DNA from 2 places in the Klebsiella sp. WP3-W18-ESBL-02 genome. Region 2 is predicted to be linked to the other one. Evidence: predicted binding sites of a transcription regulator. Region 2 holds the regulator's gene; the other holds the start of a gene.
The links. The regulator CRP, encoded in region 2, controls carbon source genes, mostly activating them, when cyclic AMP is high. The targets are predictions, from matches to a motif close to ATGTGANNNNNNTCACAT.
Positions count from the first base shown of each region.

Region 1: msrB (peptide-methionine (R)-S-oxide reductase MsrB) is a predicted target of CRP. The motif match lies at 6,760-6,777, and genes of this name have one in related genera.

Region 1 covers NZ_AP021972.1:2,966,898-2,977,984, reverse strand. Annotated here, with positions in the region: gene H7R56_RS14270 (MipA/OmpV family protein) at 1-159, shown strand, start outside; gene H7R56_RS27865 (autotransporter outer membrane beta-barrel domain-containing protein) at 238-4,266, opposite strand; gene H7R56_RS14260 (D-hexose-6-phosphate mutarotase) at 4,589-5,473, opposite strand; gene gapA (glyceraldehyde-3-phosphate dehydrogenase) at 5,558-6,553, opposite strand; gene msrB (peptide-methionine (R)-S-oxide reductase MsrB) at 6,893-7,306, shown strand; gene H7R56_RS14245 (YeaC family protein) at 7,350-7,628, shown strand; gene H7R56_RS14240 (sigma-54-dependent Fis family transcriptional regulator) at 7,625-9,553, opposite strand; gene ssuD (FMNH2-dependent alkanesulfonate monooxygenase) at 9,827-10,999, shown strand; gene H7R56_RS14230 (FAD/NAD(P)-binding protein) at 11,010-11,087, shown strand, end outside.
Region 2 covers NZ_AP021972.1:466,020-477,106, forward strand. Annotated here, with positions in the region: gene ppiA (peptidylprolyl isomerase A) at 78-650, shown strand; gene pabA (aminodeoxychorismate synthase component 2) at 747-1,310, shown strand; gene argD (bifunctional acetylornithine/succinyldiaminopimelate transaminase) at 1,394-2,611, shown strand; gene H7R56_RS02210 (YccS/YhfK family putative transporter) at 2,604-4,679, opposite strand; gene crp (cAMP-activated global transcriptional regulator CRP) at 4,731-5,363, opposite strand; gene H7R56_RS02220 (OsmC family protein) at 5,668-6,072, shown strand; gene H7R56_RS02225 (phosphoribulokinase) at 6,189-7,052, opposite strand; gene H7R56_RS02230 (YheU family protein) at 7,110-7,328, opposite strand; gene H7R56_RS02235 (hydrolase) at 7,325-8,347, opposite strand; gene mdcA (malonate decarboxylase subunit alpha) at 8,598-10,253, shown strand; gene H7R56_RS02245 (triphosphoribosyl-dephospho-CoA synthase) at 10,253-11,087, shown strand, end outside.

The DNA of each region.
Region 1 (11,087 bases), 2.5 Mb from region 2:
CCGTATCTGGAAATGACCGCGAATTATCGTTTCGCTGGAAACTGGAGCGTGTACGGTACCGCGCGTTATACCCGTCTGTCTGACGAAATCACCGATAGCCCGATGGTTGATAAGAGCTGGTCCGGACTGCTGTCTACCGGTATCACCTACACCTTCTAAGGCGTGAGCATTCGGTGCGACATGTCGCACCGAATTCAGGCCCCATGACGGTGCGTCGCACCGTCATGATCCCTCCCGCTAAAACGCGTATTTCATCCCAACCATCACCGAGACATCGCTGTAGCGATTGTTGCCTGCCTGTAGTGCGGTTCCGCCCCAGACGTTCAACGCCGACGTCAGTTGCCCCTGAACGCCAAGCTTAAGCTGCGCCACGTTTTGCGCGCCTTGCTGGGTAATGCGTACGGTATTCATGCGAATATCTGCAGCGTGCGTATTGTGCAACCAGTCGAGCTCAACATAAGGTTTGAATTCACGGTTTTTACCGTCACCCTCTGCACGATGGCCGCGCAGATAGAGACGAAGCCCCAGCCGCGACTGCATATTCCCGTGTCCGTTGTCCTGAATTCGGGTCCCGTTATCCTCGGTATGCGCTGCGCTTTTTACGCCCATCCACGTCAGCTGAGCCTGAGGTTCAAGATAGACCGCCTGGCGCCGCGATTGATGCAGCAGAATGTTGTATCCACTCTCAATCGAGGCCGTCATTCCCTTACTGCGGTAATGCTCGCTGGCCAGACTCTCGCCTTTAATCTGGTTATTGAACCAGCTGTAGTTGAGCCAGCTGTCCAGATACATGCCCCGACGGTTCTGCGCATTCTGATACCAGGTGCCGTAAGCCCCGACGCTGTAACCATCCATGCTGTTGCGCGAGCGATAGCCCGTCGTGGCGGCGCGGGTTGAACCTTGTATGTCGCCGTAGCCCGCCATTAAGCCAGCCCCCCAGCGATCGTCACCGTTGCGGCTGCCGTGGAGGAACTCATTGCCCATTTGGGCAACGTAGCGATTGGCCCGCGAACGAAGCTGCCCTTCGGCAGCGCTAACGCGATTCTGCCCCCCTTCCTGGCGCAGCCAGAATGACCCGGCGAGAGCAGGGCGGTGATCTCCCTGAACGCCGTATTCAGTGGCCCCTTCACGATCGTCGAGCGAGAGATTGAACAGCGTGTTGGCGGCGGCAAGGTTCATCAGATAGCTGCCGGCTTCCGGGCGATACTGTGGCACCGGCGATGGCGGTGAAACTGGCGTTACCGTGGTGGTATTGATCGACGTCAGGTACCAGTTTTTCCCTTTTTGCACCAGGCTGTAATCCCATGGCCCGGCAACCACGCGCCCCGTCTGGCGAAATGCGCCCGTAGCGGAGGCCCCGCTAACGCTAATGACCTCAATCCCTTGCTGGGTTTGCGCTCCCAGCCCGCCGACGTTGCGAAAACTGACCGCCGTGGTTCCGGCGGTACTGCCGGCAATGCTGACGCGATCGGTCAGCGAATGATCGCCGCCAAGTACGGTGTTGATCGCCAGCAGGGCGCTGCCCTGGCCGCGGTAATTGCCGCTAATATTAAGCTGATTACCGGCATGCCCGGCGCTGCGTGAGAGGGTGACGGTTCCGCTATTATCCAGCGCTCCGGTAATGCTAAAGACGGCATCAGCGCTCGTAGCCTGGGCGAGCGAGCCGACGGTCAACGAACTGCCGTCATCGAGAGTGGTGCTGCCAACGCTGCCGTTACCTGAAAGCGCCGTCCCGGTTTGCGCACGCACGGCTCCTGCAAGTGAGCCGGTAACATCAAGACGCCCGGCGGCAAGCTTCGTCTCGCCGCTAAAGCGATTGTCGCCGCTCAGCGTTAAGGTACCCGCCCCCTGTTTAGTCAGGCCCCCGTGGCCGGTGATCCCTTGCGTAATCGTCGTATCGTAGCCTTGAGTATCGAGCGTGCCGCCCGCGTCGTTAAGCGCGATCGGACGCGCGCTGTTTAAATCCAGATTATCCAGCAGCTGCAGCGTACCGCCGTCAAACGTCAGCGTACCGCTGGCGCTGCCGAGGTTGGCATCTTTAGCGATTTGCAGTATGCCGCCGGAGAGTGTCCACGGCGTCGTGGCCGTCGTGGTGTTTTGCAAAAGCCAGGTGCTCGCGTCTTTTTTCGTAAAATGGTCAAAGCCCTGATACTGGGCGTCGTTGCCGATGCTGGAAACATCAAAACGGGCATTTTGCGACCCGCCGAGCATAAGGGTATCGTCACCGCTATCGCCGCTTACCGTGCCGATCACCTGATACCCCGCGTGCAGCGTAAGTGAGTTCGTGCCGTCGGTAAACTCGACCGCCCGGGCTCGCGTCTTGCCGTCCTGGCTCATCCCGCCTTCAAGTGTGCCGCTATTAATAATCGTCATATTGCTGCCGTAGACGCCGATACCGCCCGCGCCGGAGGTGCCGCTGGCCGTTCCGGCATTGCCGCCGCTGCCACCGGCAATGGTCCCGGTATTATTGAGCGTTCCGCCGCCGCTGGCGATGTGTACGCCGTCGCCGCCGCTACCGCCATCCGCTTTACCGCTGCCACCGCCGCGATTACCGGTACCGCCGAGGATCGTGCCGTCGTTGGTCACCGTTCCCCCCGCGCCAATCAGCACGCCGTTACCGCCTTTCCCGCCAGCGCCACCGTTGCCGGTATTGCTCCCGCCGCCGCCGGTACCGCCCATCCCGCCGCGCACCGAGGCGCCAGCGGCATTGGTGACGGTGCCCTGGCCGTCAATGGCGAGCCCGTTGCCGCCCTGCGCGCCGGTACCGCCGTTCGCGCTGGTGCCGTTGGCATTGGCTCCCGCGCCGCCGTCACCGCCGATAAACTGCCCTTTATTCAATACCTCGCCCGCGCCGGTAATGCTGACGGCGGTGCCGCCAACGCCGCCGACGCCACCGCCGCCGGCAGAATCATCGCCGCCTTTGCCGCCCGATACCTTACCGGAGGTTTCGTTAGTGACGTTGCCCTGCTGGCTGATTTCGATTCCGGTGCCGCCGGTGCCTGAATCACCGCCGCGCGCAGAGGGGAGGTTACCGCTACCGCCGCCTCGGTTGCCCGTGCCGCCGAGCACGGCGCCAAAGTTATCGACGTTCCCGCCGTTTTGTAACGCAATGCCGCTGCCGCCGTTCCCTCCGTCGCCACCGTCCCCGCCGGTCAGGTTGAGCCCGCTGCTGGTGGAGTTTCCGCCGCCGCCGGTACCGGCGCTACCGCCAACTATCTGTCCTGCGGCTTGGTTGGTGATGATGCCGCTGCCAACGACGGTGATCCCGCTGCCGCCGTCGCCGCCCTCTGCGCCATAGCCGACAACGCCGGATCCCTGACCCACTTCTGCAGCCCCGCCGTTACCGCCGTCGCCACCAATGCCGCCGACGATCTGCCCGCTGTTGGTAAGGGTGCTGGTATCACTCAGCCAGACGCCACTGCCGCCGCTGGCGGCTTCACCACCGGTGCCGCCAACGCCGGTAACGGTACTGTTTTGCGTGCTGTTGGCGTTAGCCGCCAGCCCGCCCGTCGCACCGCGACCGCCGCGAAGGGTACCGGTGTTATTAATGTTGCCGCCCTGGGTGGCGGTCACGCCGTCACCGCCTTTCCCGCCGGATCCGCCGCTTCCCGCATGAAGCGTACTGCCGCTGGTGGTCAGAGCGCTAGCGCTGGCGCTACCGGTATTCCCGCCGGTGCCACCATCGCCACCGCTTATTGTTCCGCTGTTGGTATAGCTGCCGCTGGTGGTTAACAGCACACCGCTACCGCCGCCGCCGCCATCGCCGCCGTTACCTCCGTTGCCGGCATTCGCGATATCCGCAGTGTTTGCGCCGCCGTTGCCGCCGTGGCCCCCACGGCCCCCGACGATCGTACCGGTATTGCTGGTTGATCCGCTGCCGTTAAAGACAACGCCAGCCGAACCGCCGCCGCCGCCCCCGCCTGCGGCCCCGGACCCGCTGTTTGCACTGCTAACGGGCTCCTGATGACGGCCACCTGTTCCTGCGGGGAGCGGCGTGCTGCCGGTGCTGCCAGCATAGCCGTTTTCACCATCGCTGCTGGCCTGGCCACGGCCACCGACGCCGCCGCGGCCACCGTTACCCCCTACGCCGGTGACAAGGTCCATATTGCCGCCGCGTCCGCCCTGGGCGCTGGCATCCGATGTCGCTGGGCTGCCATCCGCACCGTTGGCGGCATAGGCACCCTGGCTGAAGGCGGCGTAAAGCGCCAGGCTTGTGGCAAACGCAATTGCGCTCTGCCTGAAGGGGAGCGCGTGTAAAACAGGCATGGTAATCCTCTGCTAAAAACTGAATCGGCACATATACGCTTTGCGCAGGTGAGGCCTTTATGGCGTCATGGTTTGCGCAATAGAGTTGATAAGGGAGGCGAGGAGGGATTTAAATAGATAAAAATGGTATTCATTCACTATTAGCTAGTGAGTTGTTTTTATCGATTCAGACTATCACCGATTTTTGTGCCGATTTAGGATCTTGCTTAGAAGATTGATCTATTCAATGTTACCGGTAACTTATTTTGAATAAATGCGCTTTGTTGATGTGCCGTAGAGAAAAAGGCCGGGCAATAGGATAGGCCCGGCCAGGAGGAGGGAATTAGCGGTTGAGGACGCGAATGGTTTGCGCAAGGCGCGCCGGTTTTTCTTCGGTGGCTTTCTGCGTTGCGCTGGCGCAGGCGGTTTCTACGCAAACGAAGGTTTTATAGCCGTCATCCGGCATATCACCCATGCTAACGGACAGGGCCGGGCCAGGGTTCCAGCCGACAACGTTCACATGGTGATGATGAATCACGTCGATAGTACGCTTCAGCGAGGCGTCGTGGATCACGCTGCATGCTTCCGGGTTCAGGTAAACGCGGTCGGTTCGATCCGGGAAGGTCTGTACACCGTCGCTCAGCTCACCGATTTGCGCATTCAGCACTTTATCAATATAGCGATCGCCCAGACCACTCACTTTCACGGCATGAATGTCGCCGACGTTGAAATAGGTATGCAGTGCGGTCGTGGTTTCGAATTCACCGTGGGCTTCCAGCTCCATCTCGCAGGTTTTACCCAGCTTGAAGCGCGCGAGCAGAGAGAACTCGTGCGGCCAGTACTGGCGGGTGGCATCGCTGCTTTTGAGCTCGAAGGTTAAGACCACGCCATTATCGTCTTCATTATGCGCCTTCAGCGCCCACGGCAGGTTACGGGCAAAACCGTGCGCCGGGAAACCCTGCTGCGCGGCTGGGCCAAACCACGGCCAGCAAATGGGCACGCCGCCGCGGATGGCAACGCCGTCTTTAAACGGGGTATTGGCGCTTAGCCACAGCACTTCTTGTTCCCCCTCTGGCTTCCAGGAAAGCAGATGTGCACCCTGGAAGGCCACTGAGGCTTTTACTTTGGGATGGTCTACGACAATCAGTTCCAGCTCGTCGAGCTGGCGACGGGAGAGGACAGGGGTAAGCTGTTCGATAACCGGGAGAGCGAAAATTTTGTTAATCATGATGCAATCCTTGGTGTTGATAACTTTTAGCCATAAAAAAAGGCGACCGAAGTCGCCTTTTTGGATCAGGTTCTCATCTCAAACTTATTTGGAGATGTGAGCGATCAGGTCCAGAACTTTGTTAGAGTAACCAGTTTCGTTGTCGTACCAGGAAACCAGTTTCACGAAGTTGTCGTTCAGAGCGATACCTGCTTTAGCATCGAATACGGAAGTGCAAACTTCACCGTTGAAATCGGTAGATACAACGTCGTCTTCGGTGTAACCCAGAACGCCTTTCATTGCGCCTTCGGAAGCAGCTTTGATTGCTTTCTTAATTTCTTCGTAAGAAGCAGCTTTTTCCAGACGAACGGTCAGGTCAACAACGGATACGTTCGGGGTAGGAACGCGGAACGCCATACCGGTCAGTTTGCCGTTCAGTTCTGGCAGTACTTTACCTACAGCTTTAGCAGCGCCGGTAGAGGACGGGATGATGTTCTGAGCTGCGCCGCGGCCGCCGCGCCAGTCTTTGTGAGACGGGCCATCAACGGTTTTCTGAGTGGCGGTGGTCGCGTGAACAGTCGTCATCAGACCTTCGATGATGCCGAAGTTGTCGTTGATAACTTTAGCCAGCGGTGCCAGGCAGTTAGTGGTGCAGGATGCGTTGGAAACGATGTCCTGGCCTTCGTATTTGTCAAAGTTAGCGCCTTTAACAAACATCGGGGTGTTGTCTTTGGACGGACCAGTCAGAACAACTTTTTTCGCGCCAGCGGTGATGTGCTTACGAGCGGTTTCGTCGGTCAGGAAGATACCGGTAGCTTCAGCAACAACGTCAACACCAACTTCGTCCCATTTCAGGTTAGCCGGATCGCGTTCAGCGGTAACACGGATTTTTTTACCGTTAACGATCAGATGACCGTCTTTCACTTCAACGGTACCGTCGAAACGGCCGTGAGTGGAGTCATATTTCAGCATGTATGCCATGTACTCTGCGTCTAACAGGTCGTTGATTGCAACGATCTCAATGTCAGAACGTTTCTGAGCAGCACGGAAAACAATGCGACCGATACGGCCAAAACCGTTGATACCTACTTTGATAGTCATATATTCCACCAGCTATTTGTTAGTGAATAAAAGGTTGCCTGTAAAATTACAAAAACCTTACGCAGCGTCAAGCGGAATCGTGTCAATCATTGCGACAAATCAATCTGCTGCCTAAGCTTTGCACGACTAACCTGCCTCACTCTCCCTTTGAGCTTGAAACCACGTGGGGGCGGCGCCGGGAATTTTAAAGGGCACTGGAGATAAAAATGTGATTGGCGTCACAATTACCCGGCAGCTTTTTTACGCCGATTAAGTTTAGAACAAAAGTTCACGCTTCATTGTTAATGTTTTGTTAGAATCGACTGGCAAATGTATTTTTCATAGCGAGATGTGAGCAAAATGGTGAACAAACCCACCCCAGAAGAACTGAAAAATACCCTGAGTGAAATGCAGTTCTATGTCACGCAGAAACATGGCACAGAGCCGCCGTTTACCGGGCGTTTATTGCACAACAAGCGTGATGGGATTTACCACTGTCTGGTGTGCGATGCGCCGCTTTTCCACTCCCAAAGTAAGTACGATTCCGGATGCGGCTGGCCGAGCTTTTATGAGCCGGTTAGCGATACGGCCATTCGTTATCTCAACGATTACTCCCACGGTATGCAACGCACTGAAATTCGTTGCGGAAATTGTGACGCGCATTTGGGGCACGTGTTTCCCGACGGTCCGCAGCCAACGGGTGAACGTTTTTGCGTCAATTCCGCATCGCTTAGCTTCACGGATGACGAAAATGGCGACGCAATCAAAGGGTGAAGAAACGATTCAGCAAATTATTCCACAGGAGAGGGGGCTGAACATGAGTATTGAGCAAATGATCGACAATATGACGCCGGAAATTTACCAGCGTTTAGCCACCGCGGTGGAGCTGGGTAAATGGCCCGACGGCGTGGCGCTGACCGCAGAGCAAAAAGAAAACTGCCTGCAGTTGGTGATGCTGTGGCAGTCGCGCAACAACAGCGATGCCCAGCACATGACCATTGATACCAACGGCCAGATGGTGATGAAAAGCAAGCAGCAGTTGAAGGAAGACTTCGGTATTGCGCCGAAGCCTATTGCGACCTTTAAGCAGCACTAAGCGGCGGCCCACGGCTCAATTAACCGCTCTTTGGCGTACCACATCGCCTCTCTGACCGCGACCGGCCTGCTCAGCAGGCCAAGCGCGTAGAAGCGATCGGCGATGGTTTGCTGCGCGCGAATGGCCTGCATGTCCATTTCCCGGGTCTGATGGCTGCGCCTTGCCAGCGCGCAGGCCAGAGACCCGGTATCCAGCCCCAACTCCCCGGCCAGCAGCTGCGCGGCCTCCTGGCGGTGACGATCGATATATTTGCCAGTTTTGACCAGCGCGGCCACCACCCCGGCAATAATATCCTCGTTTTGTTGAGCGTACTGGCGGCGGGTGATGTAAAACTGATGATTGTTGACGCGGCCTTCGCCCGTGGCCAGGACACGCAGCGTACCGCTGCGCTCGGCGGTGCTCAGCAGCGGGTCCCACATCATCCAGGCGTCGGCTGACAACACGTCGCTGGCGGTCAGCGGGTATTTCGGCGGCGCGTAAACCACTTTCACATCTTCAAGCCCCAACCCGGCTTCCTTCAGAATCTGTACCAACAGCCAGTGCACGTTCGATCCCTTATTCAACGCAATCCGTTTTCCCCGGAGCTGCTCAAGCGTGCGGATATCGCTCGCGTTGGGCACGACCATCGCCACGCTCCTAGGCGCTGGCGGCTCCCAGGCAACGTACAGCAGCGCGTTGTCCTTCGCCTGGGCGAAAATCGGCGGGGCTTCACCGGTGGTGCCAAAATCAATTTCGTTGTGACTTAAGGCCTGTAACAGCTGTGGGCCTGCCGGGTATTCGCTCCACATCACGTTAACCCCCAGTTCGGCGAAGTTTTGTTCAAGCAGCTGACGTGCCTTCAGCACGCCCAGGTTGCCAAAACGCTGATAGCCGATACGCAGTTCGCGTTCGCGTGGCGCAGGAGGCGGCAGCACCCCGGCTTTCCTCCGCTGTTTAATCACGCCCAAATGTGCCAGATGCGTGCGCAGCGTATGGCGGCTGATACCCAGAAGCTGAGCGGCCTGGCTTTGGTTATGGTCGCTTCGGTCCATGGCGGCGTGGATCATCGCCTGCAGCAGGCGGTCGTACAGCGCGCCGCTGTGGCTGTCCAACTGACGACGCATAAAGGCGGCCAGTTCATCGCTCTCCTCCGGTGCGCCCGGCTGCGTGGGCGAAACCGGCGTTAAGCGCAGATGTTCGGCGCCGAGTTCGCTTTCCGGGTTCAGCAGCACCGCGTTGTGCAGCGTGTTTTCCAGCTCGCGGATGTTGCCTGGCCACGGATGAGCGCTCAGCCGCGCCAACGCCTGGGCGGAAAGCCGCTGGGTTGGTCGCCCCAGACGACTGGCATACAGCTGCACGAAATGGTGCGCCAGCACCGGAATATCCTGCCGACGCTGGCGCAACGGCGGCAGCGTGACGGCGGCGATGTTCAGACGATAAAACAAATCCTCACGAAAACGGCGCGCCTGAATCGCTTGCGCCAGATCGACGTGGGTGGCCGCCAGCACCCGCACGTTAATACGGATGGGACGATGAGAGCCGACGCGGGTAATTTCCCGTTCCTGAAGCACCCGCAGCAGTTTCACCTGCAGCGCGAGGCTGAGCTCACCAATCTCATCAAGCAGCAGCGTGCCGCCTTCTGCCGCCTCAAACCAGCCCTGATGGGTGTGGGTGGCGCCGCTGAATGCGCCTTTTTCGTGGCCGAACAGCTCCGACTCCGCCAGCGACTCGGTCAGCGCGCCGCAGTTGACGGCTAAAAATGGCCCGCCGGCGCGCGGGCTATGGCGATGCAGGTAGCGCGCCACCACCTCCTTGCCGGTGCCGGTTTCTCCGATAATCAGCACCGTCGCGTCGGTAGGCGCAAGGCGCGCAAGGACCTTCTGGAAGGCCTGCGACGCGGGGTCGATCGGCGCGGGTCCGGATAATGTGAGTTCGGCGTTAAGCATCGTGTATCTCCTGCGGATTAATGGCTCGACGTTATCCGTTGCCCACGCAAGATACCAGAGGGGGAAGGCGGCGGTTTGTCGCCATTGCAGCAGCTTTCGCCGTTGCGCTGTTGTATTTGCAACACGCACCGAACGACGGCTTTCTGTTTAATTCAATGATAAATAACGTTTTTATTTTAACGAAAAACTGGCACGCATTTCGCTAATGTCTTTATAACTGACGAAGATAATGCCTTCTATAAATACCAAATATAGTTATAAAGGAAATGGATAATGACAGTACAAGCCGCTGAGAAAATAAATGTTTTCTGGTTCTTACCCACCCACGGTGACGGGCGCTACCTGGGGACTACCGAAGGCGGTCGGCCGGTCGATTTACCGTATCTCCAGCAGGTTGCGCTGGCGGCGGACAGCCTTGGCTATTACGGCGTGCTGATCCCGACAGGTAAAAGCTGTGAAGATTCCTGGCTGGTGGCCGCCGCGCTGGCACCGATGACCCGCAACCTGCGCTATCTGGTGGCGGTACGTCCCGGGCTTCAACCGCCGACGCTGGCGGCGCGCATGGCGGCTACCCTCGATCGCCTGTCAGAAGGACGGCTACTGATTAACGTGGTTACGGGCGGCGATCCGGTCGAAAACAAAGGCGACGGCATTTTCCTCAGCCACGCCGAGCGTTACGAAGTCACCCATGAATTCCTGGAGGTTTATCGCCGACTGCTGGCGGGCGAAAAAGTGGATTACCACGGCCAGCATATTCAGGTGGAAGGGGCAGAAGTGCTGTTCCCGGCGGCGCAGAAAAATGGGCCGCCGCTCTATTTTGGCGGTTCGTCGACGCAGGCGATCGACGTTGCCGCTGACCACATCGATGCCTACCTGACCTGGGGCGAGCCGCCTCAGCAGGTGGCGGAAAAGTTGGCAGTAGTCCGGGCGCGGGCGCAAGAAAAAGGTCGTCAGCTTGAGTATGGCATTCGTCTGCATGTGATTGTGCGCGAGACGGAAGAAGAGGCATGGGCGGCGGCAGACAGGCTGATTGCGCATCTTGACGACGACACCATCGCTCAAGCGCAGCAGATTTTCGCCCGTATGGATTCAGCGGGGCAGGCGCGGATGAGCGCGCTGCATAACGGCAGCCGCGACAACCTGCGCATTGCGCCCAATCTGTGGGCGGGCGTCGGGCTGGTGCGCGGCGGCGCGGGGACCGCGCTGGTGGGCAATCCGCAGCAGGTGGCGGAGCGTATTCGTGAGTATCAGGCGCTGGGCATCAGCCACTTTATTTTCTCCGGCTATCCGCATCTGGAAGAGGCGCACCGCTTTGCCGAGCTGGTGATGCCGCTGCTGAACACCAGCAGCCAGCCGCGTTCGGCAACGGGGCAGGTGAACACCGGGCCGTTTGGCGAAACCATCGGCGGGGCCAAACGCCCCACTCAGCACGCCAGCGCCAGCTGAGGAGGAAACCATGCCCGAGCGTGAGAAGGACCCGCATATTGTGATTGTCGGCGGCGGCTTTAGCGGCACGGCCGTGGCGATTCATCTG
Region 2 (11,087 bases):
AGCACTGGCCTGAGGGGCTGTCCCTCTTTAGAATCAAGCCACTTGCTTTCTCTACTGCACCTGTTAAAGGAATTCTCATGCTCAAATCAACTCTGGCGGCCGTGGCGGCTGTTTTTGCTCTCTCGGCGATGGCTCCTGCGGCTTTAGCAGCAACCCAGAATCCGCACGTACTGCTGACGACCTCCGCGGGTAATATCGAGCTGCAGCTGGATAGCCAGAAAGCGCCGGTTTCCGTTGAAAACTTCCTGAAATACGTTAATAGCGGCTTTTACAACAACACGACGTTCCACCGCGTGATCCCGGGCTTTATGGTTCAGGGCGGCGGTTTTAACGAGCAGATGCAGCAGAAGCAGCCGAACCCGCCGATTAAAAACGAAGCTGACAATGGCCTGCGTAATACTCGCGGCACTATCGCGATGGCGCGTACTGCTGATAAAGATAGCGCAACCAGCCAGTTCTTCATCAACGTGGCCGATAACGCCTTCCTTGATCACGGTCAGCGTGATTTCGGCTATGCGGTATTCGGCAAGGTTGTGAAGGGCATGGACGTGGCGGATAAAATCTCCCAGGTGCCGAGCCATAACGTCGGGCCGTACCAGAATGTGCCGACCAAGCCGGTCGTGATCCTTTCCGCGAAAGTCCTGCCGTAAGCCATATCGGGCGGCGTCAGGCATGAGGCCGTCGCCCGTATCGCTAAAGTGGATGTCACCCGGTAGAATGGCGGCAGAAAGATAACCGGAGCCGCCATGATCCTGCTGATTGATAATTACGATTCCTTTACCTGGAACCTTTACCAGTATTTCTGTGAGCTGGGCGCCAGCGTAACGGTCAGACGTAACGATGACATCACTCTCGAGGAAATCGCCCTGCTGGCACCGGAGAAAATCGTTATCTCTCCAGGCCCCTGCACGCCGGATGATGCCGGTATTTCACTTGACGTTATTCGCCGCTACGCCGGCAAAATTCCCATTCTTGGCGTCTGCTTAGGTCATCAGGCTATCGCTCAGGCCTTTGGCGCGCGTATCGTTCGCGCCGCTCAGGTCATGCACGGCAAAACCTCGCCGATTTTCCATCAGCAGCAGGGCGTCTTTCGCGGGCTGAATAACCCGCTGACGGTTACCCGCTATCATTCGCTGCTGATTCAGCCGGGTACCCTGGCGGACTGCTTTGAGGTTACCGCGCTTAGCGAAGCCGGTGAAATCATGGGGATTCGTCACCGCGAGTGGGATCTCGAAGGCGTACAGTTCCACCCGGAAAGCATTCTTAGCGAGCAAGGACACGCGCTGCTGGCCAACTTTCTCCATCGATAGTAGTTGCCATGATGTGATTTTTTATGCATATTTTGTGGATAGATTCTCACAATCATTGCTGCATCGTTGAAGAAGGGCATGACATGGTAACCAAACAACCTGCGATCACCCGCGCGACCTTCGATCAGGTCATTTTGCCAATTTATGCACCGGCCGAGTTTATTCCGGTGAAGGGCAAGGGCAGCCGCGTCTGGGATCAGCAAGGCAAAGAGTACGTTGATTTTGCAGGCGGTATTGCGGTGACGGCGCTGGGCCACTGTCATCCGGCACTGGTGGACGCGCTGAAAACCCAGGGTGAAACCCTGTGGCATACCAGCAACGTGTTTACTAACGAACCGGCGCTGCGCCTGGGGCAGAAGCTGGTGGATGCTACCTTCGCGGAACGTGTGGTATTCATGAATTCCGGAACGGAAGCCAACGAAACCGCCTTTAAGCTGGCGCGTTACTACGCGTCTACCCGCCATAGCCCGTACAAAACCAAAATTATTGCCTTCCATAACGCGTTCCACGGACGTTCGTTGTTCACCGTTTCCGTGGGCGGTCAGCCGAAGTATTCCGATGGTTTTGGCCCGAAACCGGCCGATATTGTCCACGTACCGTTTAACGATCTGCATGCGGTAGAAGCGGTAATGGACGATCATACCTGCGCGGTCGTGGTCGAGCCTATTCAGGGTGAAGGCGGCGTACTGGCGGCAACGCCAGAATTCCTCAAAGGCCTGCGCGCGCTGTGCGATAAGCACCAGGCGCTGTTGGTGTTTGATGAAGTGCAGAGCGGCATGGGCCGTACCGGCTCGCTGTTCGCTTACATGCACTACGGCGTGACGCCGGATATTCTGACCAGCGCCAAGGCGTTGGGCGGCGGTTTCCCGGTCAGCGCTATGCTCACCACCGAAGAGATTGCCAGTGCCTTCCACGTGGGGTCACACGGTTCCACCTACGGCGGTAACCCGCTGGCCTGTGCCGTGGCCGGGGCGGCCTTCGATATCATTAACACCCCCGAAGTCCTTAACGGCGTGAATGCTAAACGTGAGCGCTTTGTTCAGCATCTGCAGCACATTAACGCGAAGTACGATGTCTTCAGCGATGTGCGCGGCATGGGTCTGCTGATAGGTGCAGAACTGAACGCGAAGTATAAAGGCCGCGCGCGCGACTTCCTGTATGCTGCGGCGGATGCTGGCGTGATGGTGCTGAATGCGGGCCCGGACGTGATGCGCTTTGCGCCATCTCTGGTGGTGGAAGAACAGGATATCGACGACGGTATGCAGCGCTTTGCACAAGCCGTGGCAGCATTGATCAGCTAGACTGCCGTTTCAACCAGCCGCCGTGCCGCGGGCGCTGGCGCCAGGCCACCGACGAGATGGTGTGCATGGTGCTTAAGTGCCCTAAAATACGCTGGAGATGCTGTTCCATGGTGCTCAACGGCCCGTGGGACAGCGCGTCCGGCGCTTCCATAATGTTCACCTCGCCGCTGCTTCCCGCCTCATCGTATTCCAGACGCTGCTGACAGCGCTGGAGCGCGATTTCACACGACTCCAGATAGCGTTGGGCCAGATCCGGCGTCAGCATGTTGTGCTCGCGTGCCAGGGTCGTCATGGCGTTGATGTGCTCGACGATAAACTGGCTGTGGGTGACCCACAGCTTCATGTCTTCGAGATAGCGAGAGTTAAATCCCGGTTCCTGCATGGCCTGGTTGAGGGTGTTGTACAGCGTATTGTGCGCCTGGTTGACGCGCATGCGCTGATAGGCAAGCTTAGGCGCCTGCGGGTCGGGGCTGAGGATCAGACGAATGGCCTCCTGGTCAGCCTCCAGCGCCGCCTGAGCGTTCTGACGCAGCTGGCCGCTCTGCCACTGCGGCCACAGCCAGATCATCCCACCAAAGGCAATCAGGCAGCCGATCAGGGTGTCGATAAAGCGGGCGATAATAAACTCTTCGCCGTTGAGCGTCAGAAGCTGCAAGGTATACACCGCCGTAATCGTGAAGCCCACGGTGGCCCAGCCGTAGCTGCGGCGAATAATCAAGTAGCTTACCAGCGTCACGATCAGCATCCCAGCCAGCGCCCACCCTTGTGGCGTGTGGAAGTGTAGGGCGATAGCGGCGATGACCAGCCCGGCCAGAGTCCCTGCCGCACGATGGAAAATCCTTACGCGCGTAGCGCCGTAGCCGTTTTGCGTGACCAGCAGGACCGTCATCAGGATCCAGTAGGGTTTCGGCAGATGCAGCGCCATCCCCATCAGGCTGGCAATGCTTAACATGACGCTGAGGCGTGCGGCGTTGCGCAGCGCGGGCGACTTCAGCGACAGATAGCTTTTTAACGCCGGGATGAGCGGCAGGCGGCGCTCTTTGTCGGCCATCAGATTACGTGGGTAAAGTGGGCGCTGGCTACGCAGTACGCGGGCAATACGGCTGAAGTGCCAGGCGCAAAACTGGCCGACCGGGTTATCCGGATGCTGGCGGGCAATTTTATCCAGCGCGCCAATCTGTTTGTCCATCGTGAAGCGCGTGGGGTAGCGATGATAGAGAAGATCGTCCGCCAGCACGCGCAGGCGCGCGGAAACGGTCTGCGCGTTCCAGCGGATCACCGCTTCGGCGTGGCTTTGTTCAACCAGCTTCTGGACCTCTTCCGGCTGGTGCAGGCTAACGGAGATATGTTCCTGCAAATCCAGCCCCATCTGGAAAGCACGCAGCAGCCGCTTGTAGTCGTTATGTTGGTTAGCAGCCAGCATATGCAGCTGCTGGTAGCACTGGGAAATGAGATCCACCACCTTTTGCTGGCGAGTGAGCAGTGGCGGGAGTGCGCTGCTGGGGTCGGTATGCTGCGTCAGCAGACTATATTTTGCTTCGCAATAGTCGGCCAACTGACGGTAGAGCAGGCTTAACGATTCACGCAGCGGCTGTTCGCGCCATATCCAGAACCACCACCAGTTGAATAATCCGTACCACAGGGTGCCCAGCGCGTAGATGAGCAGCGGCTGCCAGATGGGCATATTGCCGGCCAGGCTGAGCGTAAAAATGGCGGCGATCAGCGAGGCGGGCAGTAGCCGCCCGTGCAGCGCGCTGATCTCCGCCGTTACGCCCAGCAGCAGCGCTAGCCCGCTCAGGATCAGCGGCAGGGGAACGTCGCGCGCCAGCAGCAGCTGCACGGCAAGGCTGCACCCGGCAAACAGGCTGCCGCCGATAATCAGGCGTTTGAAAAAGCGCTTATGTGGGGTGTCGAGACCGGCGATGTTGCAGCAGGCGGGCACCAGCGAGAACAGCAGGCCCTGCTGAAGATGGCCGAAAAGCAGGCCAATAGCCACGGGCAAACACAGCACCAGCGTTTGCCGTAGTGCATAGTTGATTTCTGGGTGGTAAATCAGCCTGCGCCACATAGGGGAAAACAAAAGCGGCGTATTGCCTGGCAATACGCCGTTTAGGCTGGATTAGCGGGTACCGTAAACGACAATGGTTTTGCCGTGTGCGGAGATCAGGTTTTGATCTTCCAGCATCTTCAGGATACGGCCCACGGTTTCACGGGAGCAGCCCACGATCTGACCGATTTCCTGACGGGTAATTTTGATCTGCATGCCGTCCGGGTGGGTCATCGCATCCGGCTGTTTGGCCAGGTTCAGCAGAGTCTGCGCGATACGACCCGTCACATCGAGGAACGCCAGGTTGCCGACTTTCTCAGAGGTAACCTGCAGACGACGCGCCATTTGCGAAGAGAGACGCATCAGAATGTCCGGGTTAACCTGGATCAGCTGACGGAATTTTTTATAAGAGATTTCAGCCACTTCACAAGCGGTTTTTGCCCGTACCCACGCGCTGCGTTCCTGGCCTTCTTCAAACAGGCCTAACTCGCCGATAAAATCGCCCTGGTTGAGGTAAGAGAGGATCATCTCTTTGCCTTCTTCGTCCTTGATGAGAACTGCCACTGAGCCTTTTACGATGTAATACAGCGTCTCTGCTTTTTCACCCTGGTGAATCAGCGTGCTCTTCGAGGGGTACTTATGAATATGGCAATGAGACAAGAACCATTCGAGAGTCGGGTCTGTTTGCGGTTTGCCAAGCACCATGCGCGGTTATCCTCTGTTATAAGCTCTTCCCGGCGGCAAAAACCTGACGGCCACCGGTTGCAATAGTATCCTTCCCGTTACCTGGGAAGTCGGCTGTCGAGTTACGCCGCAGCCTGTAATGTGATGTCCTCTGCATACATGCAGTACGTTTATGTATTACCGTAGCATCCTGACTGTTTTAGCATAGCTTTCGCCGTGTGTCTCCTGGTGTCTCGCTTCAGCATGACGGCGATCGCCTTCCATTGCGAGAATTGTTATGTGCGCGTAATCTGAGAAGAATATTGCAACCTCGGAGTTAAAAATTATGCAAGCGCGTGTGAAATGGGTTGAAGGGTTAACCTTCCTTGGCGAGTCCGCTTCCGGCCACCAGATTCTGATGGACGGCAACTCTGGCGATAAAGCGCCAAGCCCGATGGAAGTCGTGCTGATGGCCGCTGGTGGCTGTAGTGCTATCGACGTGGTGTCTATTCTGCAAAAGGGCCGTAATGACGTCACCGATTGTGAAGTGAAGCTGACGTCCGAGCGCCGTGAAGAAGCGCCGCGACTGTTTACCCATATTAATCTGCACTTCATTGTCACCGGTAAAGCGCTGAAGGATGCGGCGGTATCTCGTGCGGTCGATCTGTCGGCGGAGAAATACTGTTCGGTTGCGTTGATGCTCGAAAAAGCGGTGAATATCACCCACTCTTACGAAGTGATTGAGGGGTAAACCCTTAACAAGGGCGTATGCCGTGCGACTGTCGGGTGGCGGCTACGCCTTACCCGACCTACTCGTTTCGCAATATCCTGTAGGCCTGATAAGCGAAGCACCATCAGGCTTAAGGTTTAGTTGCGGCCTTCCATTAAACGCTGCACCAGCGGCGTCATAATCAATTCCATTGCCAGCCCCATCTTCCCGCCGGGAACGACCAGCGTATTCATATGCGAAATAAACGATCCCTGAAGCATGGCCAGCAGCCACGGATAGTCGATGTTTTTAAGATTACGGAAGTGAATCACCACAAAGCTCTCGTCCAGCGATGGAATACTTTTCGCGGCGAAGGGGTTAGACGTGTCGACCGTGGGCACGCGCTGGAAGTTGATGTGTGTGCGTGAAAACTGCGGGGTGATGTAGTTGATGTAGTCTTCCATTGAGCGCACCACCGAGTCCATGACCGCTTCGCGCGAGTGGCCGCGTTCGCTGGTGTCGCGAATCATCTTCTGGATCCACTCAAGGTTTACGATCGGCACCACGCCGACCAGCAGATCCACGTGGCGGGCCACGTCGTGCTGCGGCGTCACCACGCCGCCGTGGAGCCCTTCGTAGAATAGCACGTCGGTAGGCTCCGGCAGGGGCTGCCAGGGTGTGAACGTGCCGGGCACCTGGTTCCACGGTACCGCTTCGTCGTAGGTGTGCAGGTATTTGCGCGACTTCCCTTTACCGGTCAGGCCGTAATCGCGAAAAGTCTGTTCCAGCAGACCAAAGTCATTGGCATCCGGACCGAAGTAGCTGATATGGCGGCCCAGATCGCGGGCCTTGCGGATCGCCATGTCCATTTCCGGGCGTGTATAGCGGTGGAAGCTGTCACCTTCGACCTCGGCGGATCGCAGGTTAAGCTGGGCGAAGATTTTACGGAATGCGAGGCTGGTGGTGGTCGTACCCGCTCCGCTGGAGCCGGTAACGGCAATAACCGGGTGTTTGGCAGACATGCGAATAACTCCCTGAATACGTGACAGCAAGCAGCGTGCTTCCTGTCACTAGTATAGTTAACCGCGGAATTGGTTACGGGGCATGATATTGACGGTCTCGTGAAGTTCTGACCAGACCAGCACCGCTTCGCCTGTTTGTAGCTGCTGTTTGACGTCGGCGACCTTTTGCGCAAGTGAACGCTCATATTCACCATAATCAGTGCCTTCGCGCAAGACAAAGCTTTCAATCAGGTTATCCAGCGTTTGCGGGTCGAGGTCCTGCCATGGAATGATCATCCTTTCGTCCCCAGCCAGCGCATCAGCCAGGTGGGGATGCGTTTCTCCAGCCACATTTCCGGGTGGCGGAGAGTCCCACCGATAAAGCCCACGTGCCCGCCGTGCTCGGTCAACTGATACTCGACGTTATCCGGCAGCTCTTCCTGGGCGGGAATAGAATGATGATCCATAAACGGATCGTCCTTAGCGTGGATGATCAGCGTCGGCTTGGTGATTTTGCTTAAGATAGGCATCGCGCTGCATTGACGATAGTAGTCAATGGCATCGGCGAAGCCGTGAATTTTTGAGGTAATCGAGTCGTCAAACTCGCGGATGCGACGCATGCTTTTCAGCTGGCGTAAATCTACCGGCAGCGAGCCGGGATAGGCCTTGAGCTTGCGGGCCGCGTTGCCCTTGAGCAGATTGAGCAGGTAGCGCTGGTAGACGCGGGAAAAGCCCTTATCCATATGATAACTACAGGCTTCCAGCATAAACGGCGCTGAGACGATCGCCGCGGCATCCACCGGGACGTTATCACCTTCTTTCGCCAGCAGGCAGGCGAGCATATTGCCGCCCAGCGAATAGCCCACCGCTGCGGTCGGCACATGGCCGTATTCGCGCGCCAGCCAGTGCAGGAACCAAGTGCCATCTTCCGTTTCACCGGAGTGATAGATACGGTTCAGGCGGTTGGGCTCGCCGCTGCAGCCGCGAAAGTGCATCACGACGCCCAACCAGCCCTGTTCTTTTGCCGCATTAATTAAACCGTGAGCATACGGGCTGTACAGGCTGCCCTCCAGCCCATGGAACACCACCAGGCGCGGTTTATGGCGCGCGGCCTGCGGGTCTTCACTCCACGCCAGATCGACAAAGTCGCCGTCCGGCAGCTCAAGACGCTGCCAGTGCGGCGTGAACTGCAGCTTACGGCGAATAAGGCGCGGCAGCATCGTTTGCAGATGGCGATTGCTGACGCCGCGCATCGGCACGAAGGTGGCGCTGCTGCAGGTGTCGATGTTGAGGTCGTGGTGGGTGGTTTCAGTCATGGCTACGCGATGTTTACTCGTTAATCTGCCGCCTACTATACCGTCACTTTGCCCTTGTGTTTATGAAAATGAGGCATGCGTAGCGCTTTTTATCCCTTTGGAGTCTGATCCTCCTCACAAATTGTTACTTCAATTATTACTCTCAAGCTAATGATTCTTTCCTACGCTTAATTGATGACTTTCTCACCAGAGTGCACACTCTTATCTGTGTTAAGCAATCAAAATGATTAGCTGAATCAGGAGGTTAATAATGTTATCTGGGCAAACGCCAGCACGCGTCTGGAACACGCGCCGCACGGAAAAACAGCGCCGTCTGGCTTCCGTTCCGGTGCAGGGTAAGGTTCTGCCGACCGCAGACCTGACCGCGATGCTGGAAAAACTGATCGCGCCGGGTGACCGCGTGGTATTAGAAGGCAATAACCAGAAGCAGGCAGATTTCCTGTCCCGCATGCTGGCTGAGGTTAACCCGCAGATTGTGCACAACCTGCACATGATTATGCCAAGCGTCGGGCGCAGCGAGCATCTGGATATTTTCGAGAAGGGCATCGCGCGTAAACTCGACTTCTCTTTCTCCGGTACCCAGAGCCTGCGTATTTCGCAGCTGCTGGAGGATGGCCAGCTGGAAATCGGCGCCATCCATACCTACATCGAACTTTACTCCCGCCTGTATGTTGACCTCGCCCCGAACGTGGCGCTGATCGCTGGCTACAAAGCCGACCGTAAAGGTAACCTCTACACCGGGCCGAGTACCGAAGATACCCCGGCGCTGGTGGAAGCTGCCGCATTCCACGACGGCATCGTTATCGCACAGGTTAACGAGCTGGTGGACGACGAGTGCGACCTGCCGCGCGTCGACATTCCTGGGTCGTGGATTGACTACGTTGTGGTTGCCGACAAGCCGTTCTTTATCGAACCGCTGTTTACCCGTGACCCGCGCCTGATCAAACAGGAACATATCCTGATGGCGATGATGGCCATCAAAGGTATCTATGCCGAACACCAGGTGCAGTCCCTGAACCACGGTATCGGTTTTAACACCGCCGCCATCGAGCTGCTGCTGCCGACCTACGGCGAACAGCTGGGCCTGCGCGGCAAAATCTGTAAACACTGGACGCTCAACCCGCATCCGACGCTAATTCCAGCGATTGAAAGCGGCTGGGTAGAAAGCGTGCACTGCTTCGGCGGCGAGCTCGGGATGGAAGAATACATCCGCGCCCGTCCTGACGTGTTCTTCACCGGTGCCGACGGCTCTATGCGCTCTAACCGCGCCTTCTGTCAGCTGGCGGGGCAGTACGCGGTCGATATGTTCATCGGCTCAACCCTTCAGGTTGATGGCCTGGCCAACTCCTCTACCGTGACCCGCGGTCGTCTGTCCGGATTCGGCGGTGCGCCAAATATGGGTCATGACCCGCACGGTCGTCGTCATGCGACACCGGCGTGGCTGAATATGATCACTGAGCCAGACCCCATGCAGCGCGGTAAAAAACTGGTTGTGCAGATGGTCGAAACCTTCCAGGCCGGCGCGAAACCGACCTTCGTCGAAAAACTGGACGCGGTTGACGTGGCGAAAGCCTCCGGCATGCCGTTAGCGCCGGTCATGATCTACGGCGACGACGTGACCCACGTCCTGACCGAAGAAGGTATCGCTTACCTCTATCGTGCGAAAGATCTCGAAGAACGTCGTGCGATGGTGGCGGCGGTTGCCGGTATCACCGACATCGGCCTGGGCGTTGATGCTAAACGCGTGGCTGAACTGCGTCAGAGTGGCAAAGTGGTCTATCCGGAAGATATGGGTATCCGTCGTACCGACGCGACCCGTTCTCTGCTGGCGGCCAGCAGCGTTGCTGACCTGGTTGAATGGTCTGGCGGTCTGTACAACCCACCTGCGAAATTCCGGAGCTGGTAATGAAACTTCTGCCCCAGATTCAGGTTGAAGGCGGTGCCGAATGGCTGGCGCGAACCGCCACGCAGTGTCTGATTGACGAAGCACGATTAAGCCCGAAACCCGGTCTGGTGGACAGTCGGGGGAACGGCGCGCACCACGATTTATCGCTCGCGCTGATGGAGCGTTCGGCGCACAGCCTGACCCCCACGTTTCAGGCGCTAGCGCAACAAAGCTGGCAGCGTCCGGCGGATATTGCGCTGAGACAAACCGTAGGGCGACTCGGCCGTGCGGGTGAGAAACAGATGATGGCCGCTACCGACGGCGTAAACACCCACCGCGGCGCGATCTGGGCGCTGGGACTGCTGGTGAGCGCGGTGGCCATGCACGGCGGTACCGGCAGTGCGCAGCAGGTTGCGGCCACCGCCGCCGAGCTGGCGAAGCTGCCCGATGCTGCCGCACCGAAGGTCTTCAGTAAAGGGCTGCGCGCTACGCATCGTTATCAGGTGCCCGGCGCGCGCGAAGAAGCGCAGCAGGCGTTTCCACACGTGATGCAGCGTGCGCTGCCCCAGCTACGGCTGAGCCGCCTTAACGGCAGCAGCGAAACGCACGCCCGGCTCGACGCGCTGATGGCGATCATGACTTCGCTGACCGACACCTGCGTTTTGTCGCGCGCGGGTCTGGAAGGGCTGGACGCTATGCAGGACGGCGCACGTGCGGTGCTCAGCGCCGGCGGCAGCGCCCATCCGGCAGGGCAACAAGCCTTGGCCGCGCTCGATCGCCACATGCTGGCGCTGAACGCCTCGCCGGGCGGCGCGGCGGATCTGCTGGCCGCGACCCTGTTTCTCGATCGCATCG